DNA from 3 places in the Sporanaerobacter sp. genome. Region 1 is predicted to be linked to each of the others. Evidence: riboswitches for the same ligand, from Rfam matches in the RefSeq annotation. Region 1 holds a riboswitch; each other region holds the start of a gene.
What was found. Region 1 has a riboswitch for cobalamin ahead of ACFWUA_RS06320 (cobyric acid synthase). Riboswitches for the same ligand answer to the same signal wherever they lie in the genome.
Positions count from the first base shown of each region.

Region 1 (7,721 bases):
ACTGATTTTCTCACAGGACTCTACAATAGAAGATATATAGATGAAAAAATAGAGGAAATTTCTCTAAAATGTCAAGGTCTAAAAAATAATATATCTGTACTCATGCTGGATATCGATCATTTCAAAGGTATAAACGATACTTATGGTCATGGTGTAGGCGATATGATATTAAAAGAAATTTCTAAAATCATGAAAAACAATACTAGAAGTGATGATATACTAATTAGATTTGGTGGAGAAGAATTTGTATGCTTATTGCCAAATACTGACGTGAATACGGCGAAAAAAATAGCTGAAAGACTTAGAAGTCAAGTTGAAAACAACAATTTTAGAGTGTGGAATTTTGATATATCAGTTACAATAAGTATTGGGGTATCTCAAATAGATGAAATTAGTAAAAATAGTGATATAAGTAGTGTCATAATAGAAGCTGATAAGGCACTGTATGAGGCTAAAAAATGTGGGAGAAATAGAGTGGCTTGTATGTAAAAACACCTTTACTTGAGGGTGTTTTCTTTTTTATAGAAAAATAGTACAATGTTTATGGTATTAATAAATTTATATAATAGGGGATGAAATAATGGATTATATGGATTTACATAAGAATTCTTATGTGGTAGATGCTCACTCAGATATTCTACTTCATATGTTGATGGAAAAGAGTAGAAAAAGAAATGAAGACATACTTGTTTCAAAACATTTGCCTTTATTAAAACAGGGAGGTGTAAATTTAGTATTTGTAAATACTTTTGAAAATTTGCATCCTGAAGGTTCTTTAAAGGAAGCATTGGTTGAAATATCTGAGGTGTATAGACAACTTAGAAATACTGAAGAAGCTATTCTCATACGAACTAAAAGAGATTTAGATGAGGCAATGAGTAAAAATAAAATAGGTTTGGTATTGTCAATGGAGGGTATGGAACCTATAAGCAATGAATTGGGATTGATTGATGTTTTCTATGAATTAGGTCTTAGAAGTGCTATGCTTACATGGAATTGGAGAAATTATTTTGCAGCAGGTGTTTCGGAAAGTGGTGGATTAAGTGAATTGGGCAAAGAGGCTATATTGAAGATGGAGAGATTAGGTATAATAGTTGATGTTTCACATTTAAATGAGGAAGGATTTTGGGATATAATTGATTTAGTTAAGAATCCTATTATTGCTTCTCATTCAAATGCCAAAGCTATATACAATCATGAGAGAAATTTGACAGATGAACAAATAAAAGCTATTGCCAAAACTGGTGGTGTTATAGGAATTAATGGATATTTTACAGAAGACAAAGAAAAAGAATCTATGGAAAGTTTTATGAAACATTTAGAATATATTTTAGAGTTGGCAGGAGAGGACCATGTAGGATTGGGATTTGATTTTAATGAGTATTTAGGTTCTAAAGGGACAAAAGATTTAGAGGATTGTACTAAAATTCCAATAGTGACAAAAGAACTTCTAAACAGAGGTTATAGTGAATCTACTATAAGAAAGGTATTGGGAGAAAATTTTGTGAGAGTGCTTAAAAATATTTTGCCATTATAGAATATAAAGGCGGGTATATTTAAAGTTCAATGAGGGGGATAAAATTGAGAAGAAAAATTTCCATGCTTTTAATATTTATTTTACTGTTTTCTACTATTCCTGTAAAAGCGGAAGATAATGGCGAGAAAGATGAAACAATCATATCTATGGCAGGAGATGTTTTGTTTGATGGAGGCATTAGAAAATATCACAATCAATATGGAATAGGATATCCTTGGGAAAAGGTAAAAGCATATTTTATAGAAGATGATTTGACAATAGTAAATTTAGAAACCAGTATTACCAATAGAGGAAAAAAGTGGCCAAACAAGCAGTACAATTTTAGATCCAGTCCTATGACATCAAAGGCGATGAAAGAATCAGGAATAGATGTGGTGACTCTTGCAAACAATCATGTGCTAGATTACGGATATGATGGATTTATGGATACATTAGACAATTTAGATAAATATGAAATTAAATATACAGGAGCTGGAAGAAATAAAAGTGAAGCAATGAAGGGAATTATAGTTGAGGAGAATGGAATTAAAATTGGAATTGTGGCTTATTCAAGAGTTATCCCAGATCCAAAGTGGTATGCAAATGATAAAAGACCTGGGGTTCTTAGTGGATATGATATTTATGTAGATGAAGTGTGTAAAAAGATTCAAGAGATGAAGAAAAATGCAGACATAGTAGTTCTTTCTATTCACTGGGGAGTTGAAAGAAGTACTACTCCAAGAGTACAAGAGATAAAGTTTGCTAAAAGAGCGATAGACAGTGGAGCAGATATTGTCATGGGTCATCATCCTCATGTTCTTCAAGGGATAGAGGTTTATAGGGGGAAACCTATTTTTTATAGTTTGGGAAATTTTGTTTTCAATTCAACAAGTGAATTAAGCAAGAAGACCATGATTGGGCAAATAGTCATAAAGAATAAGAAAATAGAAAGAGTAAATATCATACCATGTAAAATAGCCAATTCAAGACCTATACCTTTAGAGGGCAAAGAAAAAGCAGAAGCTATATCCTATATAAATGGTTTATCTAAAGGTTTTAATACCAAGATAGAAAAAGAAGGATTCATAGATATAAAGTAGAATTTGTGATATTTATCAATAGTTTATGAAAAAAGGAAATGAATGGGGGTACTTTTATGTATGGTTTAATTCTTGAAGGTGGAGGAGCCAAAGGAGCATATCATATAGGAGCATATAAAGCTATAATGGATATGGGGATTGAAATTGGTGGAATAGCAGGTACTTCTGTTGGAGCACTGAATGGAGCTATGCTAGTTCAAGGTGAGTATGAGAAAGCTTATGAACTTTGGTACAATATGACTTATTCAAGGGTTATAGAAGCTAATGATGAGGAAATAGAAAAAATAAAAAAGGGAAAGATGAGTAGAAGTGATATAAAAAATTTAGCAGGAGCTATTAAGGGAATCATAAGTGATGGAGGATTAGATATAACTCCCTTGAGAAATTTGCTGGAAGAAGTAATAGATGAAGAAAAAATTAGAAATTCAGGGAAGGATTTTGGTATAGTCACAGTATCACTTTCAGATTTAAAACCTGTGGAAATATGTATTGAAGATATACCTAAAGGAATGCTTGTAGATTATTTAATTGCCAGTGCATATTTTCCTGTATTTAAAAAAGAAAAGATAGACGGGAAAAAATATATAGACGGCGGAGTTTACAACAATCTTCCTATAAATTTGCTTTCGGATAAAGGATATAAAGATTTAATTGCTGTAAGGACTTATGGTGTAGGCAGAACTAAAAAATTTGACAATAAAGATTTAAATATTATATATATTTCACCCAATGAGGATTTAGGAAAGACCTTAGATTTTGATAGTGAAATAGCTAGAAGAGATTTGCAACTTGGATATTATGACGGAATAAAGGCTTTGAGAAAACTTAAGGGCTATAAATATTATATTGAGCCTAAGATGGACGAAGACTACTTTTTAAATACTCTATTAGATTTAGGTGAACACAAAATTTTAGAGATAGGACAAGTTCTTGGTATAGAAGATGTACCTTATAGAAGGGCTTTGTTTGAGTTTATAATTCCAAAGATAAGTGAAATTTTAGGGACAAATAAAGAAAATGATTATGAAGATATTGTCATAAGATTTCTCGAAATATTGGCAGAAAAATATGATATAGAAAAATTTAAGATATATTCTTATGATGAATTTTTAGATATTGTTAAGGAACAACATGAAGAAAGAGAAATAGAAGAAGACAGTGGAGGAATATTGGCTAAAGTTGTAAGAAAAGTAGATTTTCTTTCTGCATTGAACAAAGAGGAAACAATTTTAAATGTTGCCGATATCATATTTTAGAGCTTGGGAATGAATTTATTTGACATAAAATAAATAAGAATGATATTATTAAATAGAAAATAGAATAGTGGTTTAGGTGCCCTATGGGTTAAAAGGGAAAGTGGTGAAATTCCACTACAGCCCCCGCTACTGTAAATGGTGACGAATTCCATATCCACTGGCTTTGCTGGGAAGGAGGAAAGAGGATTTAGCCATGAGTCAGGAAACCTGCCTGAACTAAAAGCATTCTTTCGGAGGGAAAGGTAGTGTTTTTTGTTGATTTGTAGGCAAGAGAACTTCGAGGAGGTTCTCTTTTTTTTGGAGGTGAGAAAGTGACAAGTATTATGGTACAAGGTACTACTTCTTCTGCAGGAAAGAGTATGCTTTGCACAGCACTGTGTAGGATATTTGTAGAAGATGGATTTACTGTATTTCCATTTAAATCTCAAAATATGTCATCTAAGTCGTACATCCTTGAAGATGGGCGTGAAATAAGTACAGCACAAGCACTTCAAGCTGTTGCTGCTAGACTTAAGCCAGATTCAAGAATGAATCCTATTCTTTTGAAGCCTACTGGAGACAGAACTAGTCAAGTTTTTATAGATGGCGAAAATAAATATACTATGGATGCGGTAGAATATTTTAAATTTAAAAGTAGCTTAAAGCCTATGATATTAGAGACATTTAAGGAAATTGAGAGTACTTACGATATAGTAGTGATAGAAGGGGCAGGAAGTCCAGCAGAGATAAATTTGAAGGAAAATGATATTGTGAATATGGGCATGGCTGAAATGGCAAATTCTCCGGTATTGTTGATAGCTGATATAGATAGAGGCGGGGTATTTGCATCTCTTTATGGAACAGTAATGCTTTTAGAAGAAGAAGAAAGAAAGAGAATAAAAGGACTTGTCATAAATAAGTTTAGAGGAGATATATCTCTTTTACAATCTGGCATAGACATGATAGAAAAGCTAACTCATATTCCTGTAGTTGGAACTATTCCTTATGTTCATTTGGAACTGGAAGATGAAGATAGTCTTTTAGATTATGAAAAGAATTGCAATAGCAAAGAACAAAGGGAATGGGAAAAGGAAGAAGAGATATCTAAATTTGCAAAGGTAGTTAGAGAAAATATAAATATGGAGTATATTTACTCTGTTTTGAAGAAATAGGTGAATTATGTGATGGATATTGTATTGGCAGTTTTTTTGGATTTGCTTATAGGAGATCCCTATAGTTTTCCTCATCCAGTGAAATATATGGGGAAGCTTATTTCAGTTGAAGACAATTTGCAAAGAAAGATTTTTAAAACTAAAAGAGGACTTAAAATAGGCGGATTTATAATAGCTTTTTTGAATATTTTTATAGCCTATTTTGTTCCATATTTACTTCTTAAAAGTGTAAAAAAACATGAACTTATTTATCATATAGTCAATGTATATCTTATATATACTTGTATTGCTGCTAGATGCCTTCACAAAGAAGCTATGAAAGTATATAAAGGATTTGAAAATGGAATAGAAGAGGCTAGGTTGAGGCTTTCCTATATAGTGGGAAGGGATACTGAGAACTTGACTGAATCTGAAATAGTAAGAGCAGATGTAGAAACAGTAGCAGAAAATACTTCTGATGGTGTCATTGCACCTATATTTTATATCTTACTTTTTGGAGCACCTGGTGGAATGATGTATAAAATGATAAACACTATGGATTCTATGCTTGGGTATATGAATGAAAAATATATAGATTTAGGCTATTTTCCAGCAAGAGTAGATGATGTATTCAATTTTATTCCAGCAAGGATTTCGGGAATTTTGATGTGCATATCTTCTATGTTTAAATATGATGTAAAAAATGGATTTAAAATAATGTTTAGAGATAGAAAAAATCATAAAAGTCCTAATTCTGCTTATCCAGAAGGTGCTGTAGCAGGACTTTTGAATATACAGCTTGGTGGAAATAGCTATTATTTTGGGAAGATAGTAGAAAAGCCTACTATTGGAGATGATAATAGACTATTAGAAAAAGATGATATAAAAAGAACTATTGAAATAATGTATAGAGCTGAAATGCTTTTGATTTTTATTTATATTTGCATTGTTCTTTTAGGAAAGTAGGTGATTTTATGGAACATGGTGGAGATTTGATTTCTTATAGCGATTTTTATGATGGAGAACTTATAGATTTTTCTAGCAATATAAATCCATTAGGGCCTCCTTGTGGATTGTATGAAATTCTTTCGAATTCCCTCCATACTTTGACAATTTATCCAGATATAAAGTATAGACATCTTAAACAGCATATTGCTGATTATTTAAAATGTAAAGTTGAAAATGTGGTGGTTGGCAATGGGGCTGTTGAAATAATAGATAATTTTATACAGCTATTTGATAGAGTTGTAGTATTTGTACCTTCTTTTATTGAATATGAAAAACGAGGGAAAATACATGAAAAAGAAGTTTTAAAACTAAATTATACAGAAGATTTCAAGATAGATTTAAATCTTTTAGAAACTAATATAAAACATGGAGATGTGCTTATTCTAGGAAATCCTAACAATCCTACAGGGTTAAGAATTGAAAGAGAAGTATTGTTAAGTATATATAAAATAGTTAAAAAGAAAGATGGGTTTTTACTTTTAGATGAAGCATTTTATGAATTTTGTCCTGAAGATTATGATAGCATAGATATATTTAAGGATTATGATTTTGAAAATGTAGGGATCATAAGGGCAGCAACTAAATTTTTTGCCCTTCCAGGAATTCGTTTGGGATATGGATGTACTTCGATAGATATGAAAAAAGCATATGAAATTGTAGAATTGCCTTGGTGTGTAAATTCTTTAGCAGAAATAGCTGGAAGCTATATTTTTAGTTGCAAAGATTATATGGAAAAAAGCAAGTCTTATATAGAAAATGAAAGAAGATTTATATTTGAAGAGCTTTCAAAAATAGATGGATTAAAGCCCTATGACACCGATACCAATTATATGCTTATTAAATTGCTTAAGTGGAATGAAGAATATGTATTTAATTATTTTCTTAAAGAAGGTATGGTTATAAGAAAGTGTTCTAGTTTTCAAGGACTTGATACTAGCTATGTTCGAATAGCTATAAAAAGAAGAGAAGACAATCTAAAACTCATTGAGACTTTTAGAAATTTGGAGAGGATGTAAAATGAAGAGTATCATGATTTCGGCTCCTTCTAGTGGAAGCGGGAAGACTACAATTACATTGGGAATTGTAAGGGCCCTTAAAAAAAGAGGATTAAATGTATGCTGCTATAAGACAGGTCCAGATTATATAGATAAGAAATTTTTAGAATTGGCTTCTGGACTGGATGCGGGGAATTTAGATATTCATCTTATGGGAATGGATGGAATAGAGGATTCTTTTTCTATGGGGAAGGGAGAAATTGCAGTAGTAGAAGGTGCTATGGGATATTTTGATGGAATTTACAATACTTTCGAAAATTCATCTTATGATATTTCAAGAAAGCTTAAAATAAATACAATACTTGTATATACTCCAAAAGGAGAAATGTTTTCAGCTATACCCAAGATAAAGGGCATGGTAGATTTTAAATATTCAAATATAGTTGGAGTTATTTTAAATAAAGTCAGAAAAGATATATATGTATTGATGAAAGAACAAATTGAAAAATATATAGGCATAAAAGTATTAGGTTTTGTAGAAGAGGATAAGGAATTGGAAATAAAGAGTAGGCATCTAGGACTTGTCCAAGGTGAAGAAATAGAAAATATTGATGAGCTCATAGAAAGAGCTTCTGTACAAATAGAAAACAATGTAAATTTAGATAGTTTGATAGATAGTATGAGTGAAGTAGTGACAAAAGAATACACATATCCAG
Region 1 is NZ_CP181252.1:1,304,677-1,312,397, forward strand. It holds gene ACFWUA_RS06300 (GGDEF domain-containing protein) at 1-489, shown strand, start outside; gene ACFWUA_RS06305 (dipeptidase) at 581-1,537, shown strand; gene ACFWUA_RS06310 (CapA family protein) at 1,582-2,616, shown strand; gene ACFWUA_RS06315 (patatin-like phospholipase family protein) at 2,673-3,872, shown strand; cobalamin riboswitch at 3,930-4,102, shown strand; gene ACFWUA_RS06320 (cobyric acid synthase) at 4,184-5,023, shown strand; gene cbiB (adenosylcobinamide-phosphate synthase CbiB) at 5,036-5,968, shown strand; gene ACFWUA_RS06330 (pyridoxal phosphate-dependent aminotransferase) at 5,977-7,026, shown strand; gene ACFWUA_RS06335 (cobyrinate a,c-diamide synthase) at 7,028-7,721, shown strand, end outside.

Region 2 (7,721 bases), 340 kb from region 1:
CTACAAGTACCCCTAGAAATGGATCATTTAAACTTGTCATAACATTCACAAAAGAAGGATTTTCAGCCAATGGAGCTAAGCTACCACTCATCATATCCATGCCTATGAATAAAATACCAAATCCTATAAGTATCTCTGCTAAATCTTTCATTCTTTTTTTAGATGTAAATATCCAAATTGCGACTCCTATCGCTACAGCTAGTGGAGCCATATCAGTAAGATTAAAAGCTATAAGCTGAGCTGTAATAGTGGTTCCAATATTTGCTCCCATTATAACTCCAACAGCTTGTTCTAAAGTCATAAGTCCTGAATTTACAAAACCAATGACCATTACAGTAGTAGCGCTACTACTTTGAATAATCATAGTGACCAATGCACCTACCAGCACTCCCATAAGCCGGTTATTTGTTAGAACTTCAATCAGCTTTTTTAGTCTTTCTCCAGCAGCTTTTTGAAGCCCAATTCCCATAAGATTCATACCATATAAAAAAAGTCCTAAACCACCTAAAACTCCAAAAGCTATTGCCATATACTAATCCCCCTAACTCATTTGTTTAAATATACTTAAATAAACTTTATTTAAAAGTTTATTCTAGCCCAGGAAAATCAATTTGTCTTAAAGCTTCATAGAGGACTATGTTTACAGAATTGGAAAGATTTAACGATCTTGGAATACCCTTTTTCATTGGAATCCTAATAGTTCTATCCCAATTTTTTTCAAGTAAATCCATAGGAAGTCCCTTAGTTTCTTTCCCAAATACTAAAAAACAACCATCAAAATACTCCATATCAGTATATCTTTGCTTTCCTTTAGTTGTAGAATAAAAAAACTTCTCTCGACTATTTGCGTCAAGCAATTCTTTGAAACTGTCATAATAGTGTATTTCAACTAAATCCCAATAGTCAAGTCCTGCCCTTTTTAAATGTTTATCATCTACAGAAAATCCCAAAGGTCTTACCAAGTGAAGGACTGTTTCAGTAAGAGCACAAGTTCTTGCAATATTACCTGTATTTTGTGGTATTTCAGGTTCTACTAAAACGATATTTAATGCCATACTACATTATCCCCTCTTTCCTAATTTCTCAAACATCTAAAAAAATTATACCATAATCTTATCTATTTATCTTTTTTTAAGATAAATTTTTCAATAATTTTCCCGACTCCACTTTCATCATTTGTATCAGCAATATAATCAGCAGCATCTTTAGCTACGCCTTCTCCATTTGCCATTGCTATTCCAAGTCCTGCAACTTTTAACATAGGTATATCATTTTCATTATCTCCAATAGCAATTACTTCATCCATACTTATATTTAACATATCACAAAGCTTATTTAGAGCCTTTCCTTTAGAAACACCTTCGTTCATAACTTCTACATTACTCCACCATGAACTTGCCACTTCTATTCCTTTAATTGTTGATATTTTTTCCCTAAATCTTTTCAGTTTTTCTCTATTTTCATCTACAAATACTATTTTATATACCTTCCTATTTTCATCTTTAATTGTATCTAATGGATTTTTTACTATTCTAATATCTATTCTATCCATTTCATCTCTTTCTTTGTTCCAATTCATATAATTCATTATGGTATCATTTAGCTCTCTTGCATAAAAAGTACTATCATCATAGAAATGATAATACATATTTTCCTCTTCTGCAATCTCTACTATTTTTTTAAAGGATTCAATCGAAATTGGCTCTTCATAAATTATTTTTGATTTATCTTGTTCTGCTATATATGCTCCATTGCAAGCAATTATAGGGGTATCAAGTTTTAAAGTCTTTGCATAATAAAGAGCAGATGTAAATATTCTACCTGTGCAAAGAATTACCTTAACTCCTGCTTCTAAAGCTTCTAAAATAGCTTTTTTATTCCTATCTGTTATTTTGTTTTGACTATTTAGCAATGTCCCATCCATATCTGTGGCAATTAATTTATAACTCATATTTCTACCTCCATTTCTATAAATCACATAAAGTATACCATAAAAATATCCGAAATATAATACAAAAAAGGCTTATGTTAAGCCTTTTTAATTATTTCATCTATAGAATTTATTATTAACAATCCTTTTCCCTTCATTTCATTCAACAATTTTTCTGCCTCTCCATCTGTATAGTCAAATTTATTATCTTTAGAATAATTATCTAAAAAATAAACTGTTTTCCCCATATTAAGTGCTAAAGATGCTGCCTCTAAATTCTTCATATTACCTCTTCCATAGGGAGTACTACCTAAAACTACTATATCCGCTTCCCTTATGAACTGGATATTTTTTTTAAAAGCTTCTTCACTGATATGAGAAAACGGCTTTTCCTCCACCATCTTTATAGACAATTCTTTCCCTAATTGCCAATCACTATCTCCTACATTTATTACTCCCAGAGAAAGATCATAGCCAGCTTCTTCTAATTTGCTAATTATCTCTCTACCTGTACCTCCACCTGATATGATATGAACCTTTTCTTTTTTGTCTACTTTTTTGACTATTCCATTTAAAGACAATGGAACTATATAAAGACTATTCGTATAAGGATTTTCTTCTATTATTGTATTTAATCCATAAGCCTTTTCAATATTTTCTCTAGTAACTACCTCTTTAGGACTTCCGATACTTAATATTTCACCTTTGTCTAAAAGCATGATTATGTCACTGTATCTGCAAGCTAAATTTATATCATGGATAACTAACACAATAGTTGTATTTTTCTCTTTGTTTAAATTTCTTAATATATTTAATAAATCCATCTGGTGATTTATATCTAAATGACTGGTTGGTTCATCTAAAAATATGATATCTGGTTCTTGAGCTAATGCTCTAGCTATGATGACACGTTGTCTTTCCCCTCCACTTATTTCATTTATATTTCTATCTCTTAAATGAAAAGTATTGGTGATTTTTAAAGCTTCCTTAGTTATTTCAAAGTCTTCATCTGTTTCTTTGTCAAATCTACCTAAATAAGGAAATCTACCCATAAGTACTACATCAAACACTGAAAAATCATAGGATATAAAAGTGTCCTGAGGAACGAGGGCAATCTTTTTTGCCAATTCTTTAGATTTATATTGGGAAATATTCTTGCCATGGATTTCTATTTCCCCACTATTGGGCTTTTCTAAATTGCATATATTTTTAAGTAATGTGGATTTTCCAGAACCGTTGGGCCCAATGATACTCATAAATTGTCCTTCTTCTAATGAGAAAGAAATATCTTTAAGTACCAAATCATCTTTATATCCAAATTTTAGTGATTGGACTTTTATTGCTTTAACCATAGTTTCACTCCTAAATTTAAATTCCTTTCTTTTTCTTTCTCAATAAATATATAAAAAATGGTCCTCCAAACATAGCAGTTATAATTCCTACAGGAATTTCAACAGGAGAAATAATAGTTCGAGCTATAGTATCTGCAAATATCATAAATATTCCTCCTACTAGAGCAGCAGATGGAAGCAATATTCTATGATCTGGCCCAACTAAAAGCCTTACAATATGAGGTATTATAAGACCAACAAAGCCTATTATACCACTTACAGATACCACCATAGCTGTCATAAAAGATGACAGTATCAATATATATATTTTTATTTTTTCAACTTCTACCCCTAAGCTTTTAGCAGATTCTTCACCAGTTAAAATAATATTTAAATCTCTTGAGAAAAAATTTAAAATCATGATAGATAATATAGTTGGGAAAGCTATTCTGATGAGAGGTTCCCATCCTTTTCCTGATAAACTCCCCAAAGTCCAAAATATAATCTTTTCCATATCTTTTGAATATATAACCATCAGAAAAGACATTATTGCAGTTAAAAATTGACCAATGGCAACTCCTGAAAGCAACAGATTTGTCACTGGCACTTTATTTTTAACTCTAGAAATAAAATATACAGAAAACACAGTTATGAGAGAACCTATAAATGCAAAAAATGATATAGGAGATATTGCAAATATTGTCTTTCTCAGGCCTAAAATTATAGCAAGAGAAGCCCCTAAGGCTGCCCCTGATGAGATTCCCATAACATAAGGATCAGCCATAGGGTTTTTAAACATTCCTTGAAAAGCAACTCCTGCACTTGATAGACTGGCTCCAACTAAAACCCCTAATAAAACTCTAGGCAATCTTATTTTTAAAATAATAGTCTTGTGAGAATCTGGTATACCATCAATATTTATTTTCTCACCAATAAGGGGGAGCTTAGAACCAATTATTTTAAAAGTATCTGAAATTTTTATATTTGCCGTACCAATAGTAGAAAAAAGTACTACAGAAAATATCAAAGCAAGTACCAAAAATACAACAATAGTAGCATATTTATTTTTAGACCTTTTTAAGCTCATAAAAATCCCTACTTTTTTTATTTAAATACATCTGGATGAATAGATTTTGCAACCAATTCCAATGCATCTATTATTCTTGGTCCAGGTCTTGAAACTATATTTGGATCCAATAAATACACTCTATCATTTTTGACAGCATTTATATTTTCAAATCCTGGTCTTTCTTTTATTGATTCAACAGTTTTTTCTTCGCTATCTTTAGCTCCTAAATAAACATCAGGATTTCTTTCTATTAATTGTTCTATATCAAACTGTGGATATTCACCTTCTGCATCACCTGCTATGTTTTCTCCTCCAGCTAAAGTCATAAGTTCATCCATGAAAGAACCAGGGCCTGCTGCCATCAATGGATCATCCCATATTTCATAAAAAACCTTAACTTTTTCTTTATCTTTTACTTTATTTACAATTTCATCTCTTTTTGCTTTCATATCATTTACAACTTTTGTAGCCTCATCTTGAGTATTAGTCATTTTACCAATACTCTCAATCAAGTTTATGACTTCATCAATAGAATCTGGTTCATAGCATAAAAGAGCAATTCCTGCATCTCTTATTTTTGCATTTACTTCTTCATCTCCAGGACCAAATTGAAATACAATATCAGGATTTAATTCAATTATTCTTTCAATATTTACTCCAGTAAAACTTCCAACCTTTTCTTTTGATTTAGCTTCTTCTGGATAATCGCAGTATTCAGTTACACCTACAACTTTATCTCCTAATCCAAGACTAAAAAGTATTTCTGTATGACTTGGAGCCAACGAAACTATTGTTTTAGGTTCATTTTCTATTGTCACTTTGTTTCCAAACTGATCTTCCACTTCCATAGGATATTGAACTTCATTTCCCTTTTCCGTTACCACTTCTTCATTTTGTTTTGAATTTTCATTTGAATTTGTTTTGCCACAAGCTGTAAAAGTAGTTAACGCCATTGCCAAAACTAAAAATAGTATTAACAATTTCTTAGAGTTAATTTTCTTCATAAGTTTCCCCTCCATTTTGTGATTTTTTCTAATCAAAAATAAAACCCTAGTCCTCAGTAACTAAAGAATAGGGTAAAAAGTATACAATACTATACATCCCTCCCTCCGAGGCTCTAAATTTGGGTAGGTCTCCTGGCTTGTGAATCTTCCTACTATCAACGCCTTCCCAGAAAATCCAGTGGCTTCTGTTGATTCGTCCTCACACACAGTAGCGGGGGCTGCAGTGGATTTTCACCACTTTCCCTTTTAAGTTTCATTAGAAACACCCAATTTAATATTTAATTTAACTCCCAAAAAATAATATCAAATATCTTTTAAACATTCAAGACCATTTATTCTTCCTTAACTATTTGCCATTGCTCTCTAACCATTTTTTCCAATGCAATATTGTTCTTAATTTCAGGATCCTTGAGTACTGTATTGAACCACTTTATTGCTTCATCTTTGTCCCCAATTCTTCTAGAAATTTCTCCAATCAAATAAGCTACAGTTAAGTAATTCATAGATTCATTGTTTAAAGGTTCATTGTAATAAGCATTACTAAAAAGTTCTCTAGCTAAACTTAAAAATCTCTCCTCTTCATCCTTATCTTCTTTTAATCTATTAAGCCATCCCAATCTAATACATATATTCCCAAGTTCAGAATTTTTATTCTCCAAGAGTTCTCCACAAAATAGTGCCAGTTTATACGCAGCAATACTATCTTCAATAGTTCTCTTTCCCGAAAAGCTTCTTTCCTTCCATTTAGATGAAACCTCTTTTTTAATTGTCTCTCTTCCTTGAAAATTTATTTTATTAAAATTTTCTTCCAATGCAGCATACCCACAATGTGGACACACAAAAACACCATAAAGTACAGGATTTTCCCCTTCATAATAGGGCAAAAAATCTGAATCTCTTTTAACTAATCTAAGTTTAGAAAGCCTTACTTTACTAGTCTTAAACTCTTCACCACAGACTGGACATTTCACTTTTTTCTCATATAGTTCTCCTACTTCTGTCAACTTTCTTCCCTCTTTCTTTTCTAATGTACTAAAATCTATTCTCCAACCTCTTCTGTAGATGTCTCAACTTGTTCTTCTACTTTTGGTCCAATTTTATAAATATATTTTCTTGGTTTGTAATAGTCAGAATGTAGTAATTCCTTTTTAACTACCTTGCCATTTTTTATTATTGATTTATAAGTTTTGGTCTTGTATCCAATTCTACCAGCTTGATGAAGAACTTTTTCTCCTGGTTTCAAACTGTTATCTAAAACTGTTTCAACCACAGGTTCTACTTTTTCTATAAGTTCAGAATCTATTTTTACATTGTAGTTCTTAGTATTTACATCACCATATATATAAATATAAATATTGTCACTAGATACTTGTGTATGAATGTAAATAGGAAAATCAAAATCATTTCTAAACTTCAAATCAAGACTACCAAAAGAAACCGCTGCATCTTGACCATAATTTACATACTTTGCAGGTATTGAGTGAGGATGTCTTTCAACAACCTTTACATCTGCATTTAAAAGAGCATTATATAATGTGGTAGATACCTGACATACACCTCCGCCAAACCCTGGAGTGAATTCTCCTTCTAAAATGACATTTGCTTCCCTATAGCCATTTTGCTTACTTCTTGGCCCTGTCATTTCATTAAATGAAACAGTATCTCCTGGCATTAAAAGTTTCCCATCTATAGCTTTCGCAGCAACTCTTATATTTTCTTTTCTATCACTACTACTGGTTTTAAAAGAAGTACTAAACTGCCCTATAATTCCATTTATTCTGCTCAATTGAGCTTTAGTAGCCTTGGGTTGAATTTTTTCAACAGGTATTTCAATGTCTTCCAATTTATATACATTCTCATCAATCAATTGTTTCAACAACTCTGTATCTACTTTTCTGCCAACTACTTCTTCAGTAATATTCATTTTACCTCTATTAAAATTAAATACTGCCTCTTTACTTTCAAGATTTATATCTTGAGATATTTCATCAGCTAAATTGTCTATTAATTTTTTGTCATAAGCTGTTTCTAATTCTAAAGTCCTTCCATATTTTTTGGTATCAATTATAGTCTTTAATTTATTTACAATATTGCCTTCTCGGCCTATACTATAAGCCTCATCTATTGCTTTTTCATATTTATAATGAAATCCAAGATCTGCAATTTTCACATTATAGATTTTGTCTTCATATTTTAAAATCATCTGTTTTCCAGCTAATTCTTCTTCCATTTCTCCTTTTATCTTATTCAATGCCTGTTCCTTTGTCATATTGCTTACATCAAAATTTCCTATTTTAACTCCTTCATATATTGTATCTCTATTTAACACAGATGATATACCATAACTACCAATACCTAGCAGTGATAGTACAATTACAATATATAAT
Region 2 is NZ_CP181252.1:1,639,887-1,647,607, reverse strand. It holds gene ACFWUA_RS08095 (Na/Pi cotransporter family protein) at 1-529, opposite strand, end outside; gene trmL (tRNA (uridine(34)/cytosine(34)/5-carboxymethylaminomethyluridine(34)-2'-O)-methyltransferase TrmL) at 588-1,055, opposite strand; gene ACFWUA_RS08085 (Cof-type HAD-IIB family hydrolase) at 1,118-1,951, opposite strand; gene ACFWUA_RS08080 (ABC transporter ATP-binding protein) at 2,029-3,282, opposite strand; gene ACFWUA_RS08075 (FecCD family ABC transporter permease) at 3,299-4,348, opposite strand; gene ACFWUA_RS08070 (ABC transporter substrate-binding protein) at 4,366-5,334, opposite strand; cobalamin riboswitch at 5,439-5,619, opposite strand; gene ACFWUA_RS08065 (DUF2225 domain-containing protein) at 5,667-6,338, opposite strand; gene ACFWUA_RS08060 (VanW family protein) at 6,374-7,721, opposite strand, start outside.
Region 2: another riboswitch for cobalamin. It lies ahead of ACFWUA_RS08070 (ABC transporter substrate-binding protein); the one in region 1 lies ahead of ACFWUA_RS06320 (cobyric acid synthase).

Region 3 (7,721 bases), 810 kb from region 1:
GAAGAAGAGCTTAAAGACAAGATAAAAGTTGCATTATTAAACATTGCAAAAACTGAAGAAGGTTCAGAACTTTTAAAGACTTTATTCAATATGTATGGATTTGAAGAGGCAACAGATGCAGATTATGATATTATAAGAACTACAGCAAAGACGATGAATATTGACTTAAAAGAAGCCGAATAGGAGTGAGTGCAATGCTTAAAATAGAAGATTTAACTGTTTCCTATGATGGCAAAACATTAGCAATAGATAATATAAATACAGAAATTAAGCAAGGAGAATTTGTAGGTATAATAGGTTCTTCTGGTAGTGGAAAATCTACTTTACTAAAGTCTATAAACTTATTAGTTACACCTCTAAGTGGTAAGGTATACATAGATGATGTAGATATTACAAAGCTAAATAATTCTCAGCTTAGAAATATAAGAAGACAGATAGGATTTATTTTTCAAGATTATAACTTAATTGAAAAGTCTACCGTCATAGACAATGTATTAATTGGAAGGCTTGGATACAAGTCTTCCCTAAAGTCTTTTTTTGGATTGTTCAATGATGAAGACTATGAAAGTGCAAGCAATGCATTAAGACAAGTAGGTTTAAGCAAAAAAATGTTTGAAAGGGCAGAAGAGTTGAGTGGAGGGCAAAAGCAAAGAGTAGCTATTGCTAAGACTCTTTGTCAGAAACCAAAGATTATTTTAGCAGATGAGCCAGTATCTAGCTTAGACATAGCTACTTCTCAAAGTATAATGGATTATTTTAAGGTTATTAATGATGAGAAAAATATTACTATAATGATTAATCTTCATGATGTAAATCTGGCAAAAAAGTACTGTCATAGGATTATAGCTCTTAAAAATGGTAAAATTCTCTATGATGGGAAAGTAGGTGATTTGAGAGATGAACTCCTTAAAGAATTATATAGCCAAGAATAAAATACATAAAAGCTTATATTTTTTAGGAGCGATAATTATTTTGATTTTTCTTGGGTTTAAGGTAGAATTTGATTTTGTAAAACTACATAAAGGTATACCTAGTATGTTTAATCTTTTTCAAAGAATGCTAAAGCCAAGTATATCTTATGGGGTAGAAGCATTTGACAAACTAATTGAAACAATTCAAATTGCTATAGTATCATCTATTTTAGGTGTATTGGTAGCATTACCTTTTTCTCTTTTAATTGCAGACAATATTGCTCCAAATAGGTATATATCAGCCATACTAAGCGGAGTGTTTTCTTTTCTTAGAACTATACCAAGTTTAATATGGGCAGCGATTTTAGTGAGTATATTTAGTGTAGGAAAATTTTCAGGAATAGTTGCCCTTACTATCATTGCATTTTTGATAGCGCTGAAATTATTTAGAGAATATATTGAAGGGATTAAAGAAAATCAATTAAATTCAATCAAATCAGTAGGTGCTAATTCTACACAAGTTTTAAGGTATTGTGTTTTACCTCATATATTAGAATTATCTATTTCTATTTTTTTTATTGTACTTGAGACAAATATCCGCGGTGCAACTATTTTAGGATTGGTAGGTGCTGGAGGAATAGGTCAGATTATGTGGAGGGATTTAAATCATCTTAGATATGACAATTTATCCACGTTAATATTAATTTTATTTTTTACAATTTTGATTATAGATGTACTAAGTTTATTTGTTAGAAAATATCTTATAAAAAAAGCTGTAAGATTTAAATCTATTGATAACTATAAAAAATTTCAGCTATTTAAGATTTTTTATATACCTATTTTAGTAATAATACTATTTTTATTTGCTTTTAGCTCTTTGAATATTACCTATGATAGATTTATATTAGGATTAGGGCAGGGCAAAGATGTCATATCGAGAATGATAAGAATAGACCCCAGTTGTTTTTCTAAGCTTATAGAGGGAATATTAGAAAGCTTTTTTATAGCTGTATTTGCCACAATAGTAGGGGGATTATTTGCTTTAGTTCTTTCATATCTAACAGCATACAATACATCACCTAGCAAAGGAGTTTCTATATTTTTAAAGGGAGTTATAAATATTTTAAGGACATTTCCGCCAATTGTAACAGCAATAATATTTTTTAGAGGAGTAGGACCGGGACCCATGGCTGGAGCTATGGCTCTTAGTATTTATACAACAGGTGTGCTTACCAAAATGTATAGTGAAGTGCTGGAAAATGAGGGGAAAAACATACAAGCTAGCATAACAACAACAGGAGCAACTAATTTGCAGTCTTATAGGCATGGACTACTACCTCATACATTCCCAACATTTATTAGATTGGCATTATATAGATTAGAATCAAATATTAGAAATTCTACTATTCTAGGAGTAATCGGTGCAGGTGGAATAGGTACTACATTAGTTATGAATATAACGTGGAGAAATTGGGAAAAGGTAGGTTTTCTACTTCTTGGTATATCCATAATGATAATAATAATAGATAAATTAAGTCAAATGGTCTCCAACTATTAAAGATGATGTAATAATAGATATAGGAGCCTTCCATAAACCTAGTTTTCCATCCGACCCCGCCTGTGCATGTGGCGGCTTTTATGCCGCCCAGTATTAAAACAAAATTTAGATTGGAGGTGTTAATATGTCTATTTTGCGTTACAAAATTCTAATTTTTCTTTTAATTTTAGTGTTAGTATCTGGATTTCTTGTAGCTTGCGATAATATGCCTAACAAGTCTATAGGAGAGAATGATTCTTTTATAGTATATACCAAAGAAGATGGACTATATTTTTCTTATTTAAATAATGGAGAAGAGACTGAAGTTCATGAAGGAAAAGAATTTAGCTATCCCATTATTTCAAAATCTGGAGATTACATAGCCTATACCAATAAAGATAGTCTTTATATATATGATATGAAAGAAAAGAAGTATGAAAAAATAGCAGATAAAATTGCTTCTTATGATTGGACAGATGATAAAACTATAGTGTATGCTACTAATGAACCAGGTTTTACAATGTTTAATGTATTAACCAAAGAAAAAACTGAACATTTAGACGAATACTACTATGATAATTTTAAAGCTTCTAATAGAAATATTATTTATGGCATAAAGATAAGCAAATGGACGACGGGAGAAGGAGATTTTGCTGTCAATAATGGTATCATAGAGATAAATTTAAATGAGTATGATTCAAAAAACAAGACATTTTCAACAAATATAATAATAGAGGGCCGGAAATCCACTGATGAAATGATTGGATATGACCCTGTTATATGGGATGTAACAGAAGATGGAAAGTATATTTATATTATGGAGAAACCTGCTTCAGCTTCATTGAGTGCAGATGGAATAGGCATAGGGATATATGATGTGGAGGAAAAGACACATACAGAGTTTACAGATATAGCAACATTACCTCATAAAAACCATTTATCTATAAATCCAAAGTATAACAATTTAATTGGTCTAATTGAAGGTGGCAATAGGGATATGATTATGAATAAAGAAGTTATTTTATTAGATATAAATGAGGATAAAACATATAAAACAATTAAATTTATGGATAAGGATTTGGTTGCTATGACTCCAAGTTTTACGCTAGATGGAGAAAAATTATTATATTCAGCAACTAAAAGTTTAGAGGATGTTTGGGAAATGGACTTTAACAAGGCGTATGATGATTGGGAAAATCAACCACACAATATTTACGAAGTAGATATAAAAACTTCAAAGACAAAGAAAATAACAGAAGGGGATTATTTCGATTTCATGCCTATAAGTATATCTAAAGATGAAATATTATTTAGTAGATATAAAGGCAATGGATATTACAGTCTAATAAAACTAGTTGATGGAAAGGAAAAAATATTAGCAGATAATATTATACTTGACTATCACAATGAAGGCAGAGCCTTTGGGTTTTATGGACATCTAGAGACAGAAAAGAGTATGGATATATTTTCGGGAGGTGTTTTTATAGTAAGCGTAAAATAGCCCCTACCTATTAAAAATGGAGGCCATACATTATATACTATTCTTTGTTAGGAACTTTACATTGAGTGTATCTTTTTCTAATCTTTTGTAGTAGAGCCAAAAACCATTGCGGTTAAACTATTGGCTCTACAATCTTCAATTTTTTAGTCCAAATTTTTCTTTCTCCTTCAGTCATTTGAGATAATTTCCCTTATTGTTGATATTTAAAGGTATTATCTCATAGAAAGTATTTCTTTAAAATGTGGGATAGATTTGGCACTTATGAACCTTTGCCTCTGTCCCTTTATGAATCAATGAAACCTTTTTTACGCCAATTACCTTTCTTAAAGAAAATAATAGTTATAATAGCTCCTATTGTCCAAGACATAAGTAGAGAAATAAAAATGGATTCAGGCCTTCCTGTAGGATATGCTTCACTTATAGTCAAATAAGCAATACCATAAGCTATTGGAACACGAACAAAAACTGTTGTAACAAGTGAAATCCACATAGGTGTCATAGTATCACCAGCACCACGCATTACACCAGATAGACTTTGAGTTATTGCCATTGCAATATATCCCACTGCAAGAATTCTCATCATGTGTACACTTAAATCAACTAATTCTTTAGTGTCAGTAAAAACACTCATAAGATATTTACCAAAAATCAGAAGTAAAATAGTTATTGTAATAGAAGTCCCTACAGCAATCATAGTACCTTCCTTAGTACCTCTTTCTACTCTATCCATTTTTCTAGCTCCTATATTTTGACCAGCATATGTTGTCATAGCACTACCAAATGAGAAGTTTGGCATCATGGCAAATCCATCTACACGCATTATAATTACGTTAGCAGCTATGACCATTTCACCAAAACTATTAGTTAATGATTGTACTACAATCATTGCAAGAGAAAAAATAGCTTGTGTTAATCCTGATGGTAAACCAAGTTTTATTAGTCTATGAGAATATTCCTTATTTAGTTTCAACATTTTCAGATTTAAATCAAAACTATTTTTAGATTTCATTAATTTTATAATGGATAGAATAGCTGAAAAACCTTGTGCAATAATAGTTGCAAATGCAACTCCAGGAACGCCCATATTAAACTTAGCAACAAAGATAATATCAAGTACTACATTTAAAGCAGTAGAAATCAGTAAAAAAATAAGAGCTGAGATTGAATCCCCAAGTCCTCTTAAAACTCCAGATAATATATTAAAATAAGCAAATCCTGCAATTCCAATAAAAAAAATGGTTAAATAGTCTGTGCACCAATCTATAATAGATTTTGGTGTCTTAAGAAGTGAAAGTAATGGACGAGCAATAATTGGTCCAATAATCATAATTGCTATTGAGGCTATAGCTGTCAGTGATAAACAGACACCAATAGTGTGGGATAGTTTTTCTCGATCTTTAGCCCCAAAATATTGAGCTACCATTATACTAGCTCCTACAGAAATTCCTACAAATAGAACTAGCAAGAGATTTAATATAGGAGAAGCACTACCAACTGCAGCAAGGGCATTGTCACCAACATATTTGCCTACAATAATGGAATCAGCAGTATTATATAATTGTTGGGCAACATTTCCTATTAGCATAGGTATCGCAAACTCTATAATTCGCTTCCAGGGAGGACCTTCTGTAAGATCCTTCGGGGCGAATAATTCTTTTAAATTTACCATATTTGTCCCTCCAAAAATTAAGATATATCTAAAATTATATCACATTTTAAAACATAGTAATAAACAATATTTAATTTATATTGCTACAATCAATAATATAGTTTAGGAGTAGTAAAAGGCAATGAAACTTTCAGAAATTTAGTATTTGACAGTTGTAATTTTTCGTGATAGTATCTATTTAGAATTTAATATAGTGACCATTTGGTACAATCTTAATGATTGTTTAAAAGGGAAGTTCGGTTAAATTCCGACACGGTCCCGCCACTGTGATAGATAGAACCTTAAGTTTGCCACTGTACTTAAAAGTATGGGAAGGTTTAAGGTTTGTTATTCTTAAGTCAGGAGACCTGCCAATGGGAAAAGCTGTTTATTACTCACGAGGATGGGGAGAGGCTATTAAAAATAGGTTAAGCATATGATTTATTCATATGTATTAAATATGTCTGCTTAATCTAATTATTAATAATGCTCTTTCTATAACAATAGAAAGATTTTTTTATGTTTATAATCCCGTGGTAATAACTCAGCAAACTTTTGCTGAGTTTTTCATTTTATATAAAAGAAATGGGAGGGAAAAGTATGAATATTCATGAGTATCAAGCAAAAGAAATATTGAGAAGCTTCTGTATACCTGTACCTAATGGCAGAGTTATTTATGATCCAGAAGATGCTGAGAGAGCTGCTTGGAGAATAGGTACTGATATTGCAGTAGTGAAATCACAAATTCATGCTGGTGGTAGGGGAAAGGCTGGAGGTATAAAAATAGCAAATTCAATAGATGATGTCAAGAAGTATTCTAAAGAATTAATAGGTAAAATCTTAGTGACACCTCAAACTGGGCCTAAAGGAAAGGAAGTAAAGGCTGTTTTGATTGAAGAAGGTTGCGATATTTTTAAAGAATACTACTTAGCTTTTGTTTTAGATAGAGAAAAGTCAAAGATAACTCTTATAGCTTCTGAAGAAGGTGGAACTGATATTGAAGAAATATCAAAAGAAAAGCCTGATATGATATTTACAGAATCTATAGATCCATTGCTTGGAGTATTAGAATTCCAAACAAAAAGGATAGGTCTTAATATCAATATTCCACAGGAATTGATAAATCAATTTGTAGAAGTTGTAATGAATTTATATAAATGCTTTGTGGATAAAGACTGTACACTCCTAGAAATAAATCCTTTGGTACTAACAGCAGATAAACAATTGTTAGCTTTAGATGCAAAAATGAATTTTGATGAAAATGGTTTATATAGAAATAGGGATATAGATAATTATAGGGATTTAAGTGAAGAAAATGAAAAAGAGATAGAAGCATCAAAGTATGGACTTTCATATATATCACTAGACGGCAATATTGGATGTGTAGTTAATGGAGCAGGATTGGCAATGGCTACAATGGATACTATCAAATACTATGGAGGAGAACCAGCAAACTTTTTAGATGTTGGAGGAGGAGCAACAGAAGAAAATGTAACCAATGCATTTAAAATAATAATGTCTGATTCTAGAGTTAAGGGGATTTTTGTCAATATATTTGGTGGAATAATGAAATGTGATGTTATCGCTAAGGGAATTGTAAATGCAGCTAAAGAGTTGGCATTAAATATTCCTCTTGTGATTAGACTTGAAGGAACAAATAGGGATTTAGGTATGGAAATACTAAAGAATTCAAAACTTAATATATTTACTGCTAAAGATATGGATGAGGGGACTAAGAAGATAATTAGTTTAGTTCAATAATTTTGTGGGAGGGTGGCTAAGAATGAGTATTTGGGTTGATAAATCTACTAGAGTAATAGTTCAAGGTATAACGGGGAAAACGGCTTCTTTTCATACAAAGCAAATGCTTGAATATGGTACAAATATAGTTGCTGGTGTTAGTCCTTTTAAAGGAAACACAAAAGTGGAGGGTATAAATGTGTTTGACACTGTGAAACAAGCTGTTTATGAAACTAAAGCAAATGCATCTATTATATATGTTCCTGCAAAATTTGCTGCAGATGCAATTTTAGAGGCAATTGATGCAGAACTAGAACTGGTAATTTGTATAACAGAGCATATTCCAATTAAGGACATGCTAATTGTAAAGAATTATTTGAAAGG
Region 3 is NZ_CP181252.1:494,608-502,328, reverse strand. It holds gene ACFWUA_RS02420 (phosphate/phosphite/phosphonate ABC transporter substrate-binding protein) at 1-183, shown strand, start outside; gene phnC (phosphonate ABC transporter ATP-binding protein) at 195-932, shown strand; gene phnE (phosphonate ABC transporter, permease protein PhnE) at 898-2,469, shown strand; gene ACFWUA_RS02405 (hypothetical protein) at 2,594-3,949, shown strand; gene ACFWUA_RS02400 (MATE family efflux transporter) at 4,233-5,618, opposite strand; cobalamin riboswitch at 5,804-5,988, shown strand; gene sucC (ADP-forming succinate--CoA ligase subunit beta) at 6,198-7,358, shown strand; gene sucD (succinate--CoA ligase subunit alpha) at 7,381-7,721, shown strand, end outside.
Region 3: another riboswitch for cobalamin. It lies ahead of sucC (ADP-forming succinate--CoA ligase subunit beta); the one in region 1 lies ahead of ACFWUA_RS06320 (cobyric acid synthase).